Regions from separate parts of the Hydrogenophaga sp. UC242_53 genome, predicted to be linked through region 4. Evidence: predicted binding sites of a transcription regulator. Region 4 holds the regulator's gene; each other region holds the start of a gene.
What was found. The regulator sigma-54, encoded in region 4, starts transcription at its own class of promoters, with help from an activator protein. The targets are predictions, from matches to a motif close to TGGCANGNAANCTGCTTT.
Positions count from the first base shown of each region.

Region 1: a site for sigma-54 is predicted at 2,701-2,718, ahead of ACFJI0_RS05880 (DUF2126 domain-containing protein). Genes of this name have one in related genera too.
Region 2: a site for sigma-54 is predicted at 2,914-2,931, ahead of ACFJI0_RS25080 (ammonium transporter). Genes of this name have one in related genera too.
Region 3: a site for sigma-54 is predicted at 2,657-2,674, ahead of ACFJI0_RS24825 (P-II family nitrogen regulator). Genes of this name have one in related genera too.

Region 1 covers NZ_CP170552.1:1,140,553-1,145,674, reverse strand. The annotation lists gene ACFJI0_RS05895 (helix-turn-helix transcriptional regulator) at 1-143, opposite strand, end outside; gene ACFJI0_RS05890 (DNA internalization-related competence protein ComEC/Rec2) at 229-1,818, opposite strand; partial or broken gene ACFJI0_RS05885 (ComEC/Rec2 family competence protein) at 1,898-2,542, opposite strand; gene ACFJI0_RS05880 (DUF2126 domain-containing protein) at 2,794-5,122, shown strand, end outside.
Region 2 covers NZ_CP170552.1:4,989,136-4,994,257, forward strand. The annotation lists gene ACFJI0_RS25070 (GMC family oxidoreductase) at 1-1,103, shown strand, start outside; gene ACFJI0_RS25075 (hypothetical protein) at 1,195-1,500, opposite strand; gene ACFJI0_RS25080 (ammonium transporter) at 1,518-2,786, opposite strand; partial or broken gene ACFJI0_RS25085 (sulfite exporter TauE/SafE family protein) at 3,160-3,922, shown strand; gene ACFJI0_RS25090 (TspO/MBR family protein) at 3,985-4,440, shown strand; gene mrdA (penicillin-binding protein 2) at 4,450-5,122, opposite strand, start outside.
Region 3 covers NZ_CP170552.1:4,940,567-4,945,688, reverse strand. The annotation lists gene ACFJI0_RS24835 (TetR/AcrR family transcriptional regulator) at 83-691, shown strand; gene amt (ammonium transporter) at 761-2,176, opposite strand; gene ACFJI0_RS24825 (P-II family nitrogen regulator) at 2,209-2,547, opposite strand; gene ACFJI0_RS24820 (YifB family Mg chelatase-like AAA ATPase) at 2,881-4,443, shown strand; gene ACFJI0_RS24815 (hypothetical protein) at 4,507-5,122, shown strand, end outside.
Region 4 covers NZ_CP170552.1:3,018,171-3,023,292, reverse strand. The annotation lists gene ACFJI0_RS15155 (YhjD/YihY/BrkB family envelope integrity protein) at 1-98, opposite strand, end outside; gene ACFJI0_RS15150 (GlsB/YeaQ/YmgE family stress response membrane protein) at 256-528, shown strand; gene rpoN (RNA polymerase factor sigma-54) at 786-2,276, shown strand; gene ACFJI0_RS15140 (ATP-binding protein) at 2,280-3,344, opposite strand; partial or broken gene ACFJI0_RS15135 (CHASE sensor domain-containing protein) at 3,796-4,032, opposite strand; partial or broken gene ACFJI0_RS15130 (PAS domain-containing protein) at 4,289-5,020, shown strand.

The sequences.
Region 1 (5,122 bases), 1.9 Mb from region 4:
TGCAGCGTGGACAGCCTGGGATCCATGCCTGCCTCGATGCGCGACACGGTCATGCGGCTGACGCCGGCGCGCTGCGCCAGTTCCTCTTGCGTCAGCGATGCGGCCTTGCGTGCGCCCTCAACGTCTTGAACAATGCTCGTCATGTTGAGCTTTCTGATGATTTTGATAATTCAATTTATCATTTTTCGCTTGACTCAGCAAACCGTTTTGATCGTTTAATTGATCATTTTAATGATTATGATCGTTAGATTGATCATTTTCCTGCTTGCCAGGATGGTGCCAGTACCGGCGACCGACCTCGCGCTGGCACACCACGCGGTCGGGCTCGGCGCTGCGCCAGGTCGCCGCGCCACACCCGGGTGAGTTCACCCAGGGAATGCCGCGCTGGGCATAGCGCTCCAGCACCACCGGCGCGGGGTGGTTGAAGCGGTTGCGGTAGCCCGACTGCACCATCACCAGGCTCGGGCGCAGGGTGTTGAGCAGCACCGGGCTGCTGGAGGTCTGGCTGCCGTGGTGGGGCGCGAGCATCACGGTCGCGCGTTGCTCGGGCCGCGCGAGCGCCAGGCGCACCTCGCGCGCGGCATCGATGTCGCCGCCCAGCCAGGCGCTCTGCGCACCGTTGGACACGAGCAACACGCAGGACATGGCGTTGCTGGAGAGCCGCCCATGGCCGGTCTCGTCGTAGTCATCGGGTTGCGGGTGCAGCACCTCGAAATCCACCCCATCCCACCGCCAGCGCTGGCCCGCCACGCAGCGGCGCGCGGCGTCGCTGTCGTAGGACGAGAGCCAGCGCGCCTGCGGCTGCGCCGCCTGCACCGAGGGCGCGCCACCGGAATGGTCGCTGTCGCTGTGACTGACCACGACCGTGTCGAGCCGCTCGCCGAGCGCGCGCAACAGCGGCAGCACCACGCGGTCGCCGGCGTCGGCGGCATCGGGCTGCGGCCCATAGCGCGGGCCGGTGTCGTAGAGCAGGCTGTGGCCGGCGGTGCGCAGCAGCACCGCGCTGCCCTGCCCCACGTCCAGCGCGATCAATTCGAACTGGCCCGGCGCTGGGCGCGGTGGCGCGTAGAGCAAGGCCGGCCAAAGCAGCATCAGGCCCGAGAGCCGCACCACCCAGGGCAGGCGCAACACGAGCAACACACCGCCCAGCACCGCCGCCAGGGCCAGCGGCCACGGCGCCACGGGCCGGAACAGGGCCGCGCCCGGCCACTGGGCCAGCCACTGCAAGGCGAGCGACAAGGCCTGCACCGCCCAGGCGGCCCCATCCCACAAGGGCGGCGCGAACACACCGAGCAAGGCCAGCGGCGTGACCAGCAGGGTCACCCAGGGAATGGCGGCGAGGTCCGCCACCAGCCCCACCACCGAGAACTGGCCGAACAGCAGCAGGGTGAGCGGCGCGAGCGCCACCGTCACCACGCCCTGCTCGCGCAGCAAGGCCAGGAAGGCCCGCGCCGCGCGCTGCGGCCAGGAGCCCTCGGGCGCGGGCGAGCGCCGGCCCGGGTCGGTGGCGAACAGGATGCCCACCGCCACGAAGCTGAGCCAGAAGCCGGCCTGCATCAAGGCCCAGGGGTCGAGCAGCAGCACCACCGCCATGGCCAGCAGCCACACATGCGGCCAGGGCCACTGTCGCACCGACAGGCGCAGACCGACCACCACGGCCAGCATGAGCACGGTGCGCTGCGCCGGCACGCCCCAGCCCGAGAACAGCGCGTACGCCGTGGCCAGCGCCACGCCACCCAGGCCCGCCGCCCAGGGCGTGGGCAGCGCCAGCAAGGCCTTGGGCCAGCGCAGCGCCAGGCGCCGCCAGAGCGCGCCCACCAGCGCCGTGGCGCAGCCAGGCGAACAGCGTCACGTGCAATCCTGAAATGCTCATCAAATGAGCGACGCCTGTGGTGCGGAAGAGGTCCCAGTCGCTGCGGTCGATGGCGGACTGGTCGCCCACCACCAGCGCGGCCAGCACGCCCGCGCTGCGCGGGTCTTCGTGCACGCGGGCCTCGATGCGCTCGGCCACGCCCTGGCGCAAGCGGTCCAGCGGGTGCCAGGGTGTGGCGCCCAGCCGCTGGGGCGCCGGGTCGCGCGGGCCGCTGCGCACATAACCGGTGGCCTGGATGCCCTGCTCCCAGAGCCAGCGTTCGCGGTCGAAGCCGTGCGGGTTGGCGTTGCCGTGCGGGCTGCGCAGGCGCACTGTGAAGCGCCAGCGGTCGCCCGCGCGCAGGCCGGGGCCGGCCCCGCCGGCCTCATCGGGCCGCAGGTACCAGCCCAGTTGCAGGCGCGGTGGCAGCGCCACCGCCTGGCCGCCGCGCGCGGCCGACTCCACCACGAACTCGAAGCGCTCACCCTGCGCGCTTCGCTGCGGCAGGGAGGCGATGCGCCCGGTCGCCTCGATGTCGATGCCTTGCAGGGCCGGGTCGAGCGCGTCGGCCGCGAAATGCACGGCGCGGGCGCCGGTGGCACCGACACCGATGAGCGCGCCCGCCACCCAGGCCAGCAGCAGCGCAGGGGCGGCACGCCGGGTCAGCCGCAAGGCCCCCAGGCCCAGCACACCGGCCAGCAGCAAAGCGCCGTAGACCTCCAGGGACCACAGCGCGGGCTGCTGCAATTGCAGCGCCACGCCCAGCACCCAGCCCAGCAGCGCCCCGAAGCCGGAATGGCGCACGATCAGACCGGGCGGCACCGCTTGGTGGAAATGTCATGTGGCCGTGGCGCAAGACTTGCTAGCATGGCTGCAAGCCGCGTCGGCCGGTTGGTGGCTCGCGGATCCATTGTTGTTCCCCTCCCAGGAAAGTCTCTCGTATGGCGATCCATGTTGCCCTGAGCCACATCACCCATTATCGGTACGACCGCCTGGTCAAGCTGGGGCCTCAGGTGGTCCGGCTGCGGCCCGCGCCGCACAGCCGCACCAAGGTGCTCTCGTATTCGCAGCGCATCGAACCCGGCGAGCATTTCATCAACTGGCAGCAGGACCCGTTCGCCAACTACCAGGCGCGCCTGGTGTTCCCCGAGCCCACCACCGAGTTCAAGGTCACGATCGACCTGGTGGTGGAAATGGCGGTCTACAACCCGTTCGATTTCTTCCTGGAGCCCTCGGCCGAGAACTTCCCGTTCACGTACGACGAGGCGCAGAAGCAGGAACTGGCCCCCTACCTGGCCACCGCGCCGCTCACGCCGCTGCTCAAGGCCTACGTGGCCGAGGTGGACCGCAGCGAGCGCCGCACGATCGACTTCCTGGTCGAGATCAACCAGCGGCTGCAACGCGACATCGCCTACACCATCCGCATGGAGCCCGGCGTGCAGACGCCCGAAGACACGCTCAAGCTCAAGAGCGGCTCGTGCCGCGACAGCGGCTGGCTGCTGGTGCAGATCCTGCGCCACATGGGCCTGGCCGCGCGCTTCGTCTCGGGCTACCTGATCCAGCTCACGTCCGACGTGAAGTCGGTCGACGGCCCCAATGGCCCCGAGAAAGACTTCACCGACCTGCACGCCTGGTGCGAAGTCTTCCTGCCCGGCGCGGGCTGGATCGGGCTGGATCCGACCTCCGGCCTGCTCGCGGGCGAAGGCCATGTGCCACTCGCCTGCACGCCGCAGCCCTCGAGCGCGGCGCCGGTGGAAGGTGGCGTGGACAAGTGCGAGGTGGAATTCAGCCACCACATGAGCGTGACGCGGGTCTACGAGTCGCCGCGCGTCACCCGCCCCTACACCGACGAACAATGGGCCGGCGTGCTGGCCCTGGGCGAAAAGGTGGACGCCGATCTGGAACAGCACGACGTGCGCCTGACCATGGGCGGAGAGCCCACCTACGTGGCCACCAGCGACCGCGACGCCGCCGAGTGGAACACCGACGCGCTGGGCCCCACCAAACGCGGTTACGCCACCGAGCTGCTGGGGCGCCTGCGCGCCGAGTACGGCGCGGGCGGCTTCGTGCACATGGGCCAGGGCAAGTGGTACCCGGGCGAGCAATTGCCACGCTGGGCGCTGTCGATGTTCTGGCGCGCCGATGGCGAGACCCTCTGGCACAACCCGGCCCTGCTGGCCGACGAGCGCGACGAAGCGCGCTGCACCAGCGACGACGCGCGCCGCTTCACGCAGGCGCTGGCGCGCAAGCTCGGCCTGTCCACCCAGTACATCACCCCGGGCTACGAGGACACCTGGTACTACCTCTGGCGCGAGCGCCGCCTGCCGGTGAACGTGGACCCGTTCGACAGCAAGCTCGACGACGAGCTCGAACGCGCCCGCCTGCGCCGCGTCTTCGGCCAGGGCCTGGACGCCACCGTGGGCTACGTGCTGCCGCTGCAGGCCTCGGGCCGCAACGGCGCGCTGTCCAACAACGGCAAGAGTGGCTACCCGCGCATCTCGGGCACGGTGTGGTCCACCGGGCCCTGGTTCTTCCGCGACGAGCGCATGTACCTGATCCCGGGCGACTCGCCCATGGGCTACCGCCTGCCGCTGGACTCGCTGCCCTGGGTCTCGGCCGGCGACTACCCGTACCACATCGAACAGGACCCGCACTCCGCGCGCGACCCGTTGCCGCGTGGCGCGGCCGTGAAGCACCAGGTGTCACCGCACCAGGTGGGTGGCGGCTTCGCCGAGGGCGGCACGGTCTCCATGCAAGGCATGGACTTCGACCCGGATGCCGAGACGGTGGAAGGCCTGCGCCCGGGCCAGCCCGGCCCCGGCGCGGCGCCCGCGCAGGCCTTGGCCGCGCGCTTCCCGCAGCGCGCCGAATCGGCCGCCTGGCTCACGCGCACCGCGCTGTGCGTGGAAGCGCGCGACCCGCACCGCGCCAACGGCCCCAAGGCCGAGAAGGCCGGCGGCGGCAAGAACCAGCACCTCTACATCTTCATGCCGCCCATGGCGCTGCTGGAGGACTACCTCGACCTGCTCGCCGCCGTGGAAGCCACGGCCGAGAAGCTGGGCATGAGCATCGTGCTCGAAGGCTACCCGCCGCCGCGCGACCCGCGCCTGAAGATGCTGCAGGTCACGCCCGACCCGGGCGTGATCGAGGTCAACATCCACCCCGCGCACAACTGGGGCGAGCTGGTGGAGCACACCGAATTCCTCTACGAAGCCGCGCACCAGACGCGCCTGTGCGCCGAGAAGTTCATGACCGATGGCCGCCACACCG
Region 2 (5,122 bases), 2.0 Mb from region 4:
ACTTCAACCGCGGCGACAACGAAGGCGTGGGCTATTTCCAGGTGAACCAGAAGGAGGGCCTGCGCTGGAACACCGCGCGCGCCTTCCTGCGCCCGACCTGTTATGGCCGGCCCAACTTCGAGCTGTGGAACAGCGCGCAGGTCACGCGCCTGGTGACGCAGCGCGGCGCCGACGGCGAGCTGCGCTGCACCGGGGTGGAGGTGTGGGACGGCGTGGCGCACGTGACCGCCGAGGCCACCAGCGAGGTGGTGCTCTGCGCCGGCGCCATCGGCTCGCCGCAGATCCTGCAGCTCTCGGGCATCGGCCCGGCCGCGCTGCTGCGCCAGCACGGCATCGACGTGGTGGTGGACCTGCCCGGCGTGGGCGCGAACCTGCAGGACCACCTGCAGATCCGCTCGGTCTACACCGTCAACGGCGCGCCCACGCTCAACGTGCTGTCCTCCTCGTGGATGGGCAAGGCGCGCATCGGGCTGGAATACCTGTTCAAGCGCAGCGGGCCGATGAGCATGGCGCCGTCGCAGCTGGGCGCCTTCACGCGCAGCGACCCGGCCCAGCCCTACGCCAACCTCGAATACCACGTGCAACCGCTCTCGCTCGATGCCTTCGGCGAGCCGCTGCACAGCTTCCCGGCGTTCACCGCCAGCGTGTGCAACCTCAACCCCACGAGCCGGGGCACGGTCAACATCCGCAGCGCGAACTTCGAGGACGCGCCACTGATCGCGCCGAACTACCTGAGCACGGCCGAAGACCGGCAGGTCGCGGCCGACAGCCTGCGCGTAACGCGCAGGATCGTCGCGCAACCGGCGCTGGCCAAGTACCAGCCCGAGGAGTTCAAGCCCGGCCTGCAGTACCAGACCGACGAGGAGCTCGCGCGCCTGGCCGGCGACATCGCCACCACCATCTTCCACCCGGTGGGCACCACCAAAATGGGCCGCGCCGACGACCCCATGGCCGTCGTCGACAGCCACCTGCGCGTGCGCGGCGTGGCCGGGCTGCGCGTGGTGGACGCGGGCGTGATGCCCACCATCACCAGCGGCAACACCAACAGCCCCACGCTCATGATCGCGGAGAAGGCCGCGACCTGGATCGTGGCAGGAGAGTGACCCCCCTGCGCCGCTGACGCGGCTTCCCCCCTGAGAGGGGGGACGACCCCTGGGGCCGGCGGAGCCGGACCCTCGGTGTCTCTGGATGCGATTACCTCAACCGGCCGACGTACTGGTTTCCGTCACCTTTGCCGCGCAGCGCCTCGGTGGCGACGTCGAGCAGGGTCTTGCGCGGCGGCACGCCCATGGCGGGAATGGCCGCCTCCAGCTTCTCGGCCCAGGGCAGCAGCTCCTCGTGCCCGTCGCTCGCGGCTTTTTCGCGCGCATGGCGCACGATCTCGCGCGCGTAGTCGGCGTTGGTCGCCATCCACTCCGTGTCCGTCACCCGGCCGGTCTTGCGCCGCAGCAGCACGTGCAGGTGGGCGGCGATGGCGAAGGGGTCGGGCGCGGTGCTCATGGGGGGGGTGCCGCTGCTCAGTGGCCGAGCTGTTCGTTGTGCAGGGACACATCCAGCCCGGCGCGCTCCACGCCCTCGCGCACGCGCAAGGTGGTGAAGCGCGAGGTGATCCACAGCACGACCGCCGTCATCACCAGGCTGTAGGCCAGCACCGCCACGCAGGCGATCAGCTGCGCCAGCAGGCTGGCCTGCACGCCTGATATGGCCGGGTCGGCCAGCACGCCGGTGAGCAGCGCGCCCACCAGACCGCCGACGCCGTGCACGCCGAACACATCGAGCGAGTCGTCCGCGCGCAGCTGGCGCTTGAGCGCGGTCGCGCCCCAGTAACAGGCCACGCCGGCCACCAGGCCGATGAGGAGGGCGCCGCGCGGCGTGACGAACCCGGCCGCCGGCGTGATCGCCACCAGCCCGGCGACCACGCCCGAACACAGGCCCAGCAGCGAGGCGCGCTTGCGCGCCAGCCACTCGGCGGCCATCCAGGCGAGCGCGCCCGAGGCGGCCGCCACGTGCGTGACCAGCAGGGCCAGGCCCGCGCGGCCGTCGGCGGCCAGGGCCGAGCCGGCGTTGAAACCGAACCAGCCCACCCACAGCAGGCCGGTGCCGGCCATGGTCAGGCCCAGGTTGAACGGCACGAAGGGCTCCTGCCCGTAGCCCGAGCGTGGGCCCAGGGCGTAAGCGCAGACCAGGGCGGCCGCGCCGGCGTTGATGTGCACCACCGCGCCGCCGGCGAAATCCAGCGCACCCAGCTGCGCGAGCCAGCCGCCCGGTTCCCACACCCAGTGCGCGACCGGCGCGTACACCAGCAGCAGCCACAGGCCGGCGAACAGCAGCAGCGCGCCGAAGTGCATGCGCTCGACCAGCGCGCCCACCACCAGCGCGCAGGTGATGATGGCGAAGGTGAGCTGGAACATCGCGAACACCGATTCCGGCACGTGCTGCGCGATGTGGCTCACCGCCACCTGGCCGGTGGTTCCCAGGTAGTCCATGCCCGAGAAGCCCATGCGGCCGAGACCGCCGATGAAGCCGCCCAGCGCGCCGCCGGGGGTGAAGGCCAGCGAATAGGCCAGCGCGAACCACAGCACGCTGACCACGGCGGCGATGCCGACCACGCTCGCCATGGTGTTGATCACGTTCAGGCGGCGCACCATGCCGCCATAAAACAGGGCGATGCCCGGCAGCGTCATGAGCAGCACCAGCGCGGTGCTGACCATGAGCCAGGCCGTGTCGGCCCCCTGGATGGCGCTGGCCGCGACCAGGCCTGGTGCATCGAGCGTGACTTTTGTCACGGCTTCTGTGGTTTCGCCTTGCGAGGCGGCCAAAAGCTGCGCAGAGCAAGGTGGGCAGGAGCAGGCCCCGCCGAACGAAATAGCGGTATTGGTGCATGAATGGCTCTCTTCCAACGACGAACAGACCGTTGCATTTCCTGTGCCAAACCGCCAGAAAGCAAGGGAAAGCCCGGATGCACAGCCCTGGTGCGGGCCGCTACAGTGCATGCACTCGCCAACAGCGCCCAGCGCTGGTGACCGCGGGGGACCGAGGAGACAACCCAGTCCAATTCGAACAACGGTTTCAGCGTCCTCCAGAGATGCCAGATTCCTCGAGCCGACCCCACAAGGGTCGGCTTTTTTTTGCCCGGAGCCGTCCGGCGACAATCCTGGGATGGAACTGCTTCTGGTCTCGCTGGCGTCGCTGTTCGCCGGTTTTGTCGATTCGATCGTGGGTGGCGGCGGCCTCATCCTGGTGCCGGCGCTGTTCGCGATGTTTCCCACCACCCACCCGGCCACGCTGTTCGGTGTGAACAAGGGCGCCTCGGTCTGGGGCACGGCGGCGGCCACGCTGCAGTACGCGCGCCGGGTCGAGATGCCCTGGCATGCGCTGCTGCCGGCGGCGGCGGTGGGTTTTGCCGGCTCCATGGCGGGGGCCTGGACGGTCACCGTGATCTCGCCCGACTTCCTGCGCCGTGCCCTGCCGCTGGTGCTGCTGCTGGTGCTGGGCTACACCCTGGCGCGCAAGGAGCTGGGTCGGCACCACACGCCGCGCTTCAGCGGCCGCCAGGAAATGCTGGCCGCAAGCCTGCTCGGTGCCGTCATCGGCTTCTATGACGGCTTCTTCGGCCCTGGAACGGGCAGCTTCTTCGTCTTTCTGTTCGTGCGCTGGCTGGGTTACGACTTCCTGCACGCCAGCGCCAGCGCCAAGCTGCTCAACACCGCCACGAACCTGGCCGCGCTGGCGCTGTTCGCCTGGAAGGGCCATGTGTGGTGGCATTTCGTGCTCGCCATCGGCCATCGCCAACGTGGTCGGCAGCCTGCTGGGCACGCGGCTTGCCCTGAAACACGGCAGCGGCTTCGTGCGCATCGTGTTCATCTTCGTGGTGAGCGCGCTGATCCTCAAGACCACGTACGACGCCTGGATCCGACGCTGACACCCACTTCCAAGGAGGCCCTTATGCCGTCTCGCTCCATCCGTGCACAGACCCTGGGTTTTATGGGCTGGCTGGCGCTGGTGCTGCTGGCGGGGGGTCTGGGTGCCCTGGCGTCGGTGGAGGCCGCGTCGTTCTATGCGCAGCTGAACCGGCCCGGCTGGGCGCCACCGGCGGGCGTGTTCGGACCGGTGTGGTCGCTGCTGTATGGGCTGATGGCGGTGGCCGCGTGGCTGGTCTGGCGCGAGCCGGCCCAGCCGTCGCGGGCACCGGCTTTGGTCGTCTTCGTGTTGCAACTGGCGGTCAACGCGCTGTGGTCGTGGCTGTTCTTTGCCTGGCACCGGGGGGCCTGGGCGTTGGCCGATGTGCTGTTGCTGCTGGTGCTGATCGCCACGGCGATCGCGCTGTTCCGGCGCGTGCGCCCGCTGGCCGCGTGGCTGCTGTGGCCCTACCTGGCCTGGGTGGCTTTCGCGAGCGCGCTCACCTGGGCGATGTGGCGGGCCAACCCGGGCGTGCTGTAGCGCGGGCCCTCAGGGCGCGACCGGGGCGTCGGGCGGCCAGGGCAGGCTGCTGGCCTTGAGCGGCGTGCCGATGGGGGCGCTGGCCTGGCCCACGCGCACGGCGGCCAGGTCCTGCGGGTTGGGGTACTGGTCCATCAGCAAGTAGTCGAACACGCGGCGCGCGATCGGGGCGGCGTGTGCCGCGCCGAAGCCGGCGTTCTCCACGATCACCGCCAGCGCCACGCGCGGCTGGTCCACCGGCGCGAAGGCCAGGTACAGCGAGTGGTCGCGCTGGTGCTCTTCGAGCCGGCGCGCGTCGTAGCGCTCCTTCTGCCCGATGGTCACGGCCTGCGCCGTGCCGGTCTTGCCGCCGCTGGCGTAGCCCGCGCCGGCGAACACGCGGGTGGAGGTGCCTTCGGTGGTCACGGCCTGCATGGCGTTGAGCACGATGCGCACGTTCTCGGGCTTGAAGCCGAGGTTTTCGGGCGGCGGGCCGGGCAGCGGCACGCGCTCGCGCGTGATCACGTTCTCGGTCGCCATGGTCAGGTGCGGCTTGTACTTGATGCCGCCGTTGGCCAGCGTCGCCATGGCGTGCGCGATCTGCAGCATGGTGAAGTTGTTGTAGCCCTGGCCGATGCCCAGCGAGATGGTCTCGCCCGCGTACCAGCGCTGCTGCTCGGGCCGCTTGTAGGTGTTGCGCTTC
Region 3 (5,122 bases), 1.9 Mb from region 4:
CCTTCAGAATGTGAGTCAATGGCTCACATCCTCTGACCTGGGAGGCCGCATGTCTACTCGCATTCCCGCCGCGTCCGCGCCCATGCGCAAACAACCTCGCCAGGCCCGCTCGCGCACGACGGTGGACGCGATCGTCCAGGCAGGGGCTCGCATTCTGGGCCAGCGCGGCTGGGCGGGGTTCACGACCAACGCGGTCGCGGAGGCCGCCGGCGTGAGCATCGGATCGCTCTACCAGTACTTTCCCGACAAGCACGCGCTGATCGACGCGATCCGCCGCCAGCACCTGGACGATTGCCTGTCGGCGGTGCAAAAGCCGGCCGCCGGGAAAAGCCTGAGGCGGTACGTCGAAGCACTCGTCGACGACATGATCGCGGTGCACGCCGGGAACCCTGGCCTGCACCAGGTCCTGCTCGACGAGGTCCTGGCCGCCGAAGGCCTGCGCGACCCGCACAGCGCCTTCGAAAAAACCTACCTGGGCTGCCACGCCAGCGCCGTCGCCCACTACCGCGGCCAGGCGACCGCGGCGGCCGCGGACGCGCTCGCGGGCACCCTCGTGTCCGACGCGCTGGATGGCGTCATCCACAACGCCATCCGCCGCGGCGAGCTGGCGTCGACGGCGGTCCGCTCGGAACTGGTGCGCCTGCTGCTGCTGTACCTGAGGGACGTCGCCCGCCGCCGAGCCCCGGCATGAAAAAAGCCCGCGGGCCTGTCGGCTCGCGGGCTGGACCTCCCACCAGGGGGAGATCGATCCCAGGAGAACTCAGCGGTTGTAGGCCGTCTCGCCGTGCGAGGTGATGTCCAGGCCTTCGCGCTCGGCTTCTTCGCTGACGCGCAGGCCGACCATCATGTCCACGATCTTGTAGGCCACGAACGACACCACGCCGGACCAGACGATGGTCACAAGCACGCTCTTGATCTGCACCCAGAGCTGGGCGCCGATGGCGTAGTCGTCGGCCTTGACGCCGCCCAGGCTGGAGGCGGCGAACACCGCCGTCAGGATGGCGCCGACGATGCCGCCGACACCGTGCACGCCGAACACGTCGAACGCGTCGTCGGCACCCAGCATCTTCTTGAGACCACCCACGCCCCACAGGCAGACCAGGCCGGCGATCAGACCGAGGGCGATGGAGCCCATCGGGCCGATGAAGCCAGCGGCCGGCGTGACCGCCACCAGGCCGGCGACGGCACCCGAAGCGGCACCCAGCATGGAGCCCTTGCCCTTGTGCAGCGCTTCACCCGCGATCCAGGACAGCGTGGCCGCGCCGGTGGCGAGGATGGTGTTGATGAAGGCCAGACCGGCCACGCCGTTGGCGGCACCCGCCGAGCCGGCGTTGAAGCCGAACCAGCCGACCCACAGCAGCGAGGCACCGACCATGGTCAGCGTCAGGCTGTGCGGGGTGAGCGCTTCCTTGCCGTAGCCGATGCGCTTGCCCACCACGTAGGCACCCACCAGACCGGCGATACCGGCGTTGATGTGCACCACGGTGCCGCCAGCGAAGTCCAGCGCGCCGTCGGCGCCCAGCAGACCACCGCCCCAGACCATGTGGGCCATCGGGATGTAGCTGAAGGTGAACCAGATCACGGAGAACAGCAGCACGGCCGAGAACTTGATGCGCTCGGCGAACGAGCCCACGATCAGCGCGCAGGTGATGGCCGCGAAGGTCGACTGGAAGGCCACGAAGACGAACTCGGGGATCGTCGGCAGCAGGCCCGAGAGCGTGTCGGCCGTGATGCCCTTGAGGAAGACCTTGTCGAAGCCGCCCACGAACTTGCCTTCGCCCACGAAGGTCAGGCTGTAGCCGTAGACGCACCAGAGGATGGTGATCAGCGAGAAGATGACGAACACGTGCATCAGCACCGACAGCATGTTCTTCGAACGGGCCAGGCCGCCGTAGAACAGGGCCAGGCCCGGGATGGTCATCAGGATGACCAGCATGGTGGAGGTCAGCATCCAGGCGGTGTCGCCGGTGTCCAGCGCGGGCGCGGCAGCGGCCGGCGCGGCTTCGGCGGCGGCAGCGGGGGCTGCTTCAGCCGCAGCGGGGGCCGCGGCCGGCGCCGCTTCGGCAGGGGCGGCGGCCGCGGGGGCCTCCGCGGGCGCGGCGGTCTGCGCCATGGCGTTCAGGCCACCGAAGGCCAGGCCCATGCCCAGGAACAGGGTTGCGATGAGTTTTTTCATGTCCGTGATCTTTCTTGTTCAGGGGGCGGCGATCAGAGCGCTTCCTTGCCGGTCTCGCCGGTCCGGATGCGCACCACCTGTTCCAGGGAAGTGACGAAAATCTTGCCGTCGCCGATCTTGCCGGTGCGCGCGGCACCTTCGATGGCTTCGATCACGCGCTCGACGAGCTCGTCGGACACGGCGGCCTCGATCTTGACCTTGGGCAGAAAGTCGACCACGTACTCCGCGCCGCGGTACAGCTCGGTGTGGCCCTTCTGGCGGCCGAAGCCCTTGACTTCGGTGACGGTGATGCCTTGCACGCCCATGCCGGAAAGTGCTTCGCGCACTTCGTCCAGCTTGAACGGCTTGATGATGGCTGAAACCATTTTCATGCTGTGATTCCTCTTCTAGAACGGAAGGGTGCTCAGACCGGAGGGCCGACACCGCGGTTTGCGGAGGGACCATGGAACTCCACGGCCCGGATTCAATCGCTTACACCCCCAAGCATGGACCGTGCCAACGGCCCCCGCCCGCGTACCCCCCCGGGTTCGGGTCCTGGCGGCCACCTACAGTTGGGCCGCGCGCCCGGATTTTTCAGGCGCCACCGCCGCCCCGATCGCCCACGGCCACACCAAAGCTGTGCGCACCAATTGGGTGCGGCCCACGGGGCGCCTTTTGCCCCAGCGGGTGGCCTGGGCGCGCACCGAAACAGGGAGAAACCACACATGAGTCTGTCATTGGTGCACAGCCGCGCGCTGCTCGGCCTGGAAGCCCGCCCGGTCTGCGTCGAGGTCCACCTCGCCAACGGCCTGCCCAGTTTCACGCTGGTCGGCCTGGCCGACACCGGCGTGAAGGAAGCGCGCGAGCGCGTGCGCTCGGCCATCGCCAACGCGGGGCTGGAGTTCCCGTCGAACAAGCGCATCACCGTGAACCTGGCGCCGGCCGACCTGCCCAAGGACTCCGGCCGCTTCGATCTGCCGATCGCCCTGGGCATCCTCGCCGCCAGCGGGCAGATCGACGCGGCGCGGCTGGCCGGCTGGGAGTTCGCGGGCGAGCTCTCGCTCGGTGGTGAGCTGCGGCCGGTGCGCGGCGCGCTGGCCATGAGCCTGGCCGTGCACCGGCAGGACACCGAGCGCCCGACCCGCCTGGTGCTGCCGCCGGGCAGCGCCGAGGAAGCGGCGCTGGTGCCGCAGGCGCAGGTCTACCGCGCGCGCCACCTGCTCGATGTGGTCGCGCGCTTCCTGCCCGAGCGCGAGTCCGACACGGCGCCACCGCCGCCACCCGACGAGGCCGGCTGGGCCCGCCTGGCGCCCACCGCGCGCGCCGCCCTGCCCCGCTACCCCGACCTGATCGACGTCAAGGGCCAGGTGGCCGCCAAGCGCGCGCTGGAGATCGCCGCGGCCGGCGGCCACAGCCTGTTGCTGGTCGGCCCGCCGGGCTCGGGCAAGTCCATGCTGGCCCAGCGTTTTGCCGGCCTGCTGCCGCCCATGGGCACGCTGGAGGCGCTGGAGTCCGCCGCCGTGGCCTCGCTGGCCGGGCGCTTCAGCCTGGAGCGCTGGGGCCAGCGCCCGACCTGCGCGCCCCACCACAGCGCCAGCGCCGTGGCCCTGGTGGGGGGCGGCTCGCCGCCGCGGCCGGGCGAGATCTCCATGGCGCACCAGGGCGTGCTGTTCCTCGACGAGCTGCCGGAATTTCCACGCTCGGCGCTGGAGGCCCTGCGCGAGCCGCTGGAGAGCGGCCACATCCGCATCTCGCGCGCGGCCATGCAGAGCGAGTTCCCGGCGCGCTTCCAGCTCATCGGCGCGATGAACCCCTGCCCCTGCGGTTTTCTGGGCCACCCCACGCGCGCCTGTCGCGACACGCCCGACCAGATCGCGCGTTACCAGGGCAAGCTCAGCGGCCCGCTGCTCGACCGCATCGACCTGCATGTGGAGGTGCCCGCGCTGCCGCCGGACGACCTGCTGCACGGCGCGGCCGGCGAGCCCAGCGCCACCGTGCGTGAGCGCGTGCACCTCGCGCGCCAGCGCGCACAGGCCCGCCAGGGCAGCACCAACCAGACCCTGGCCGGGCAGGCGCTGGACGCGCACGTGAACGCCGAACCGGCCGCGCTGAAGTTCCTGCACACCGCCGCCGCGCGCCTGGGCTGGAGCGCGCGCAGCACGCACCGCGCCCTGCGCGTGGCGCGCACCATCGCCGACCTCTCGGGCGCGGAAGCGGTGGCCACCGCGCACGTGGCGGAGGCGGTGCAGTACCGCCGGGTGTTGCGACACTCAGAACCCCAAAAATGAGGTATTTACATTGATTTTTGGTTTTGAAAAATAGGAAGAAGGAATTCAAAATCAAGGATGCATATGCAAAAGGGACTTCGTTTTTGGTTATGGGTATTGCTGTTCCTCGGGGCCACCACGCACCTTCGGGCCAACGCCGAAGCCACATGCTTCTCCCTGTACTCGTGGGGCGATGTCTCCTTCCCCGCCGAGTGGGCGCTGACGCCGCAGCAAAAACTGCAGCACGAGTTCTTTGATGGTTATCGCGCCTACCGAGGGGATCCCTCCATGGCCGAATTCCTCTATGCGAGCTTCGGCGCCATCCCACTCCGATGTGATCCTCCGGCCCGTGGGCAGTACACCCGCTGTGAGTACTGGGGCGGGTCCACTTCATCAGGGGTGCTTTACAACGTTCCCGAGCCTTATAGCTACCGGGTGGAAGTGCGGGAACTGCGGGCGCTCAACACCCTCTGCGATGCCAAGGGGGTGTGCAAGCAGAGCGATGACCCCAACGCCTACGCAGCCTGCGTGACACCCACCTACATGCCCTACACCGTGACGCTGGTTGGCACCCACGACACCGTCGACAAGGAACTCACGCCCATCGATCTCACGGCCCAGGTATCGCTCGACGGCAGGCCGATCACCCAGCACCCCGTCAAGGTTCAGCTTTCCGACAACGGCCAGCATGGCGGCCTGC
Region 4 (5,122 bases):
ATGTCCAGTTCTTCCATGGCCTGGGCCGCGAGCACCACGCTGTCCTGGGGCCCGAGCGTGCGCACGCCACTGGTCATCACATCTTTCACTTGCTTCATGGGAAATCTCCTGCTGCGGTTGTGGCGTTGGCCCGCCGCATGCCGGCGGGTGGGACCTTGACAGGGCAGGTGCTGTGCCCGCGGCCACCGGGAGCGGGGATTGCCCCCGGCAGGTTCGAAGGAACTTCCTGCGACCACTCTAACGAGGAGCAACGCCATGATCAACATCATCCTCTGGTTGGCGGTCGGCGGCCTGTTGGGCAGGCTGGCCAGCGTGGTCCTGTCCACGGATGGGCGCCAGGGCATCGTGCGCAATGTCGTGGCCGGCATCGTGGGCGCCGCCATCGGTGGCTGGGTGCTCTCACCCCTGATGGGGGTGGACACCCTCAACGACAGCGTCTTCAACGTGGGCGCCATGCTCGTGTCGCTGATCGGCGCCATCATCCTGCTGGCGCTCATCAACCTCTTTCGACACGAATCGATGCACTAGTCCGCGCGGGCCGTTTCGGCAAATCTTGCCGCAAGATGCGCCCTTGCGCGGGTCGGCCTGAAGGGCGTTCCGATCGACTGTGTCTGAATGTTCGGGAAGGTGCGCACCGTGTCCCTCTGTGAGGGCCTGACGGTTACGTGGTTTTGTGGGAATTTGTGTCTTCCGCGCTCGTGCGGCATGGTGGTTGCATAGGGTGTTGGTCTGAGGCGGCCGCACCTCGCGACACCGCCGACCATGCCTTACCGGAGGAGAACCGCATGATCCAGATGGACGCCCGCGCCGACCAGCGCCAGAGCCAGACCCTGTCTCCCCGCTTGCAGCACGCCGTGCGCCTGCTGCAGATGTCCTCGCTGGATTTCGGCATCGTGGTGCGCGACGTGCTGGGGCGCAATCCGTTCCTGGAAGCGGAAGAGGGCGATGACGAGGACGAGCGCGAAGGCCTGCGGGATGGTGACATCGACAGCCGATCGGGCGAAGCGGCCGGCGAGGTGTACGACGGACCGCGCGAGACCGATCTGGCGGCGCCGGCGGAGGCCGAGGTCGACCGGTCCACCGCGTCCGACAGCGACCTGTGGCTCGCCGATGGTCTGACCCCGGCCCGCCAGGGACATGACGGGGATGTGTCCGCGCTCGATTTCATGATGGAGGAAACCCCGCTCAATGCCCACCTGCACGGGCAGCTCGGCACCATGGCCCTGTCGCCGCGCGACCTCGCGCTGGCCGGTGTGGTGGTCGAGTCGCTCGACGACGACGGCTACCTGCGCACGCCCCTGAACGAACTGCGCGAGGTAGCGGACGTGGTGCCCGCAGCGACGCTGGAAGACCTGCAGATCGCGCTCAAGCTGGTGCAGTCGCTGGAGCCGGCCGGTGTGGCCGCGCGCGATGTGGCGGAATGCCTCAGCCTGCAGCTGGGCGAGATCGAATGCCCCCACGTGCGCGCGATGGCGCGCGCCATCGTCAACGACCACATGGACAGCCTGGCGGCGCGCGATGTGCCTGCCCTGGCGCGGGCGCTGGACGCCTCGGTGGGCGAGGTCGAGGCGGTGTGTGACCGCATCCGCCACCTCGACCCGCGACCGGGCTGGCGCCTGAGTTCTTCCCGGGTGAACTACATCGTGCCCGACGTGATCGTGAAGAAGGACCGGGGCGCGTGGAACGTGCGGCTCAACGCCGCGGTCGTGCCCAAGGTGCGCATCAACGAGGTGTACGCCCAGCTGTTCCAGCGCCACCGCTGCGCCGAGAACGCCGAGATGGGCGCGCACCTGCAGGAGGCGCGCTGGACGCTGCGCAACGTCGAGCAGCGCTTCTCGACCATCCTCGACGTGTCGCAGGCCATCGTGCGGCGCCAGCGCCACTTCTTCGAATACGGCAGCATGGCGATGAAGCCGCTGGGCCTGCGCGAGATCGCCGACGAGGTCGGCATCCACGAATCCACGGTTTCGCGCGTCACCAACAACAAGTACATCGCCACGCCCACCGGCGTGTACGAGCTCAAGCACTTCTTCTCGCGCGCGATGGTGAGCGCCAATGGCAAGGCCTGCTCGGGCACCGCGATCCGGGGTTTGATCCAGGACATCATCGAAGCGGAGTCGACCGATCGGCCGCTGTCGGACGCCGAGATCACGCGCCAGCTCGCCCGGCAGGGCCTGACGGTGGCGCGGCGCACCGTCACCAAGTACCGTCAGATGCTGCGCATCGAGGCCGTGGGCCGGCGCAAGCGCCATGACGGCCTGGCCGTCTCGGCCTGAGGCTCAGGCCGGCGGGGCGCGGGGCGCTTCTGGCGGCTCGCTCAGCAGCCGCAGCAGCTGTTCGGGGTTCACCGGTTTGAGCAGGTGCTGATCGAAGCCGGCCAGGCGCGCGGCCTCGCGGTCGGCGTCGCGGCCCCAGCCGGTGATGGCCACGAGGCGGATGCCCTGCGTGGTGGCATCGGCGCGCAGCGCCCGCGCCACCTGGTGGCCGTCGAGGCCGGGCATGCCGATGTCGAGCAGCGCCACGTCCGGCACCTGCGCGCGCGCCGCGCGAACCGCCGCTTCGCCATCGTGCACGACCTCGACCAAGTGCCCATGTGAGGACAGCACGGCCGACAGGCTCACCGTCAGATCGACGTTGTCGTCCGCGATCAGGAGGCGCAGCGGGCGCGAGGGCTGGGCGTGGGACGGCGCCACGGTGGGGGGCTCGTCGCGCGGTGGCTCTCGATGCAGGCGGGGCAGCCGCACCGTGAAGCACGAGCCGCGGTGCAGGCCCTCGCTGTGCATGGACAGCGAACCGTCGTGCAGCTCGATGATCTGGCGCGAGAGCGTCAGCCCCACGCCCAGCCCGGCGCTGCCGCGCTGCATGGACTGGTCCGCCTGTTCGAACAGGTCGAAGATGCGTTCCTGCATGGCGGGCTCCACGCCGATGCCGGTGTCCACCACCGTCACCTCGACCGAGGATGGCGTCGAGGTGAGCGAGAGGTCCACGCGCCCGCCGTGCGGGGTGTAGCGGCAGGCGTTGTTCAGCAGGTTGGAGAACACCTGCGTCAGCCGCACCGCGTCGCCGTTCACATACAGCGCCGCATCGGGCAGGTGCAGCGTGAGCTGCAGGCCATGCTGTTGCGCCAGCGCCTGCGCGCCTTCGGTGGCGGTGTGCAGCAGCTCGCCGATGTTCACCGGCGCCGTGTCGAGCGACAGCTTGCCGGTGCGCACCCGGGAGGCGTCCAGCAGGTCGTTGACCAGGCGCACGATGTGCTGCAGCTGGCGCTCGAGCACCGCCAGCGCCTTCTCCCGTGCCTGCGGCGACACCTGCGGCATCTGCAGCAGGGCCACCGCGCTCGTCATGGGCGAGAGGGGGTTGCGCAATTCGTGGGCGAGGGTGCGCCAGGAAGGTGTCCTTCTGGCGGTCGGCCTGGCGCAGTTCGCGTTCGACGCCCTGGCGCGTCACCATCTCGCGTTCGAGCTCGGTGGTGCGGATCTCGCACTCGGAGAGCATGCGGTTGAAGGCGTCGACCAGCACGTCCAGGTCCTTGTAGTCGGTGGCCGGTGCCCGCAGAGACCAGTTGTGGCTGCCGATCACGTCGCGCGCCACCGACGTCATCTTCTCCAGCGGCGCGGTGATGCGGCGCTGCAGGACCACGAACAGGTAGTAGGCCGCGACCAGGCTCACCGCGCTGACGGCCAGCACGATCAGCGCGAAGTCCACGAAACGCTGCCACACGCCGTGTTCGGCCTTGAGGTAGAGCATGCCGATGCGCGCGCCGTTGTGCTCGATGGGGCGGACCATCTCCAGCGACGAGCCGCTGAAGCGCGGGCCCCAGGCCTCCGATGTCAGCGGAATGCGGGCGCGCAGTTCGTTTTTCGCGGTGGTGGTGTGCGAGGCGATGAGCGCGCCGTCGCGGCCGTACACGGCGGCGGCGCGGATCTGGGGTTGCTGGCGCAGCAGATAGAGGTTTTCCCAGGCCGCCTGGGCGTCGCTCGATGCCAGCGCCGGGGCGGTGGAGCGCGCGATCAGATCGGCCTGGGTGCGCATGTCGGCGATGCCGACGCGGCGGTACACCATCAGCTCGTAGGTCAGCAAGGCGCCGGCGCTCAGCAGGATCGCCAGCAAGGTGGTGAGCATGGCCGCGCGCGTGAGTTGCTGGCGCAGCGAGGTGGGTTTCATGGTCTCCAGGGCACGTGGTGGTGAACAGCAAGCCACTTTAGCAGGCCAATTTCACGCACCGCAAGCCACACAGTCCGGCACAATTTGAGCCTGTTTCCGTCCTCCCACCCTTTCACGAGCGCGCATGGCCGAAGCTGTTCCCGAACCCCCGTCCACCATCGGGTGCGCAGCGTTTCCCCCGCAGCAGGAGGCGGGTTTGCCTTTCGAGGCCTTGTTCCTGGCCTCGCCGCTGGCCGCCATCGTCTCGCGCCTGAGCGATGGGCGCCTGCTGGCGGTCAATGACGCCTGGCTGGCGCTCACCGGCCAGCGCCGCGAGGACGTGATCGGCCGCACGACCGTGGAGCTCGGGCACTGGCCCAGCGCCGACGAACGCGCGCGCTTCGTGAACCAGCTGCCGTCGCCCGACACGGTGCAGCACCTGCGCCTGCGCGACGGCGTGATGCACCGGGTCCGCCTGCACACCACGGTGATGGACACGCTGCCCGAGCCCCTGGCGCTGGTCTACATCACCGAAGCCACCCGCGAGTTCGAGGCGACGGAAGCCCGGCTGCAGACCGAGGCGGCCCTGCGCGAGGCGAACCTCGGGCTGCAGCAGCAGGTGGAGCTGCATGCCGCGATCGAGAAGCTGGCGCGCGTGGGCCACTGGACCAACGCCCAGCATTCCGACAGCGTGGTGTGGTCGCTGGGGCTGTTCGAGATCGCCGGCCTGGAGCCGCGCGACCTGATCGCGCGCGGCGACGGCCGCGCGGGCATCCACCCGGACGACCGGCCCGCCTGGCAGGCCGCGCGCGAGGCGATGGACGGGCGCCAGGTCGAGTTCCGCTGGCGGCTGCCCGATGGCCAGCAGCGCTGGTTCCGCACCCGCATCGGCCAGACCAGCGTGGCCGGCAACCCGCAGACCGATTTCGGCGTGGTGCAGGACATCACGGCCGAGCGCGAGGCCAGCGAGCGCCTGACC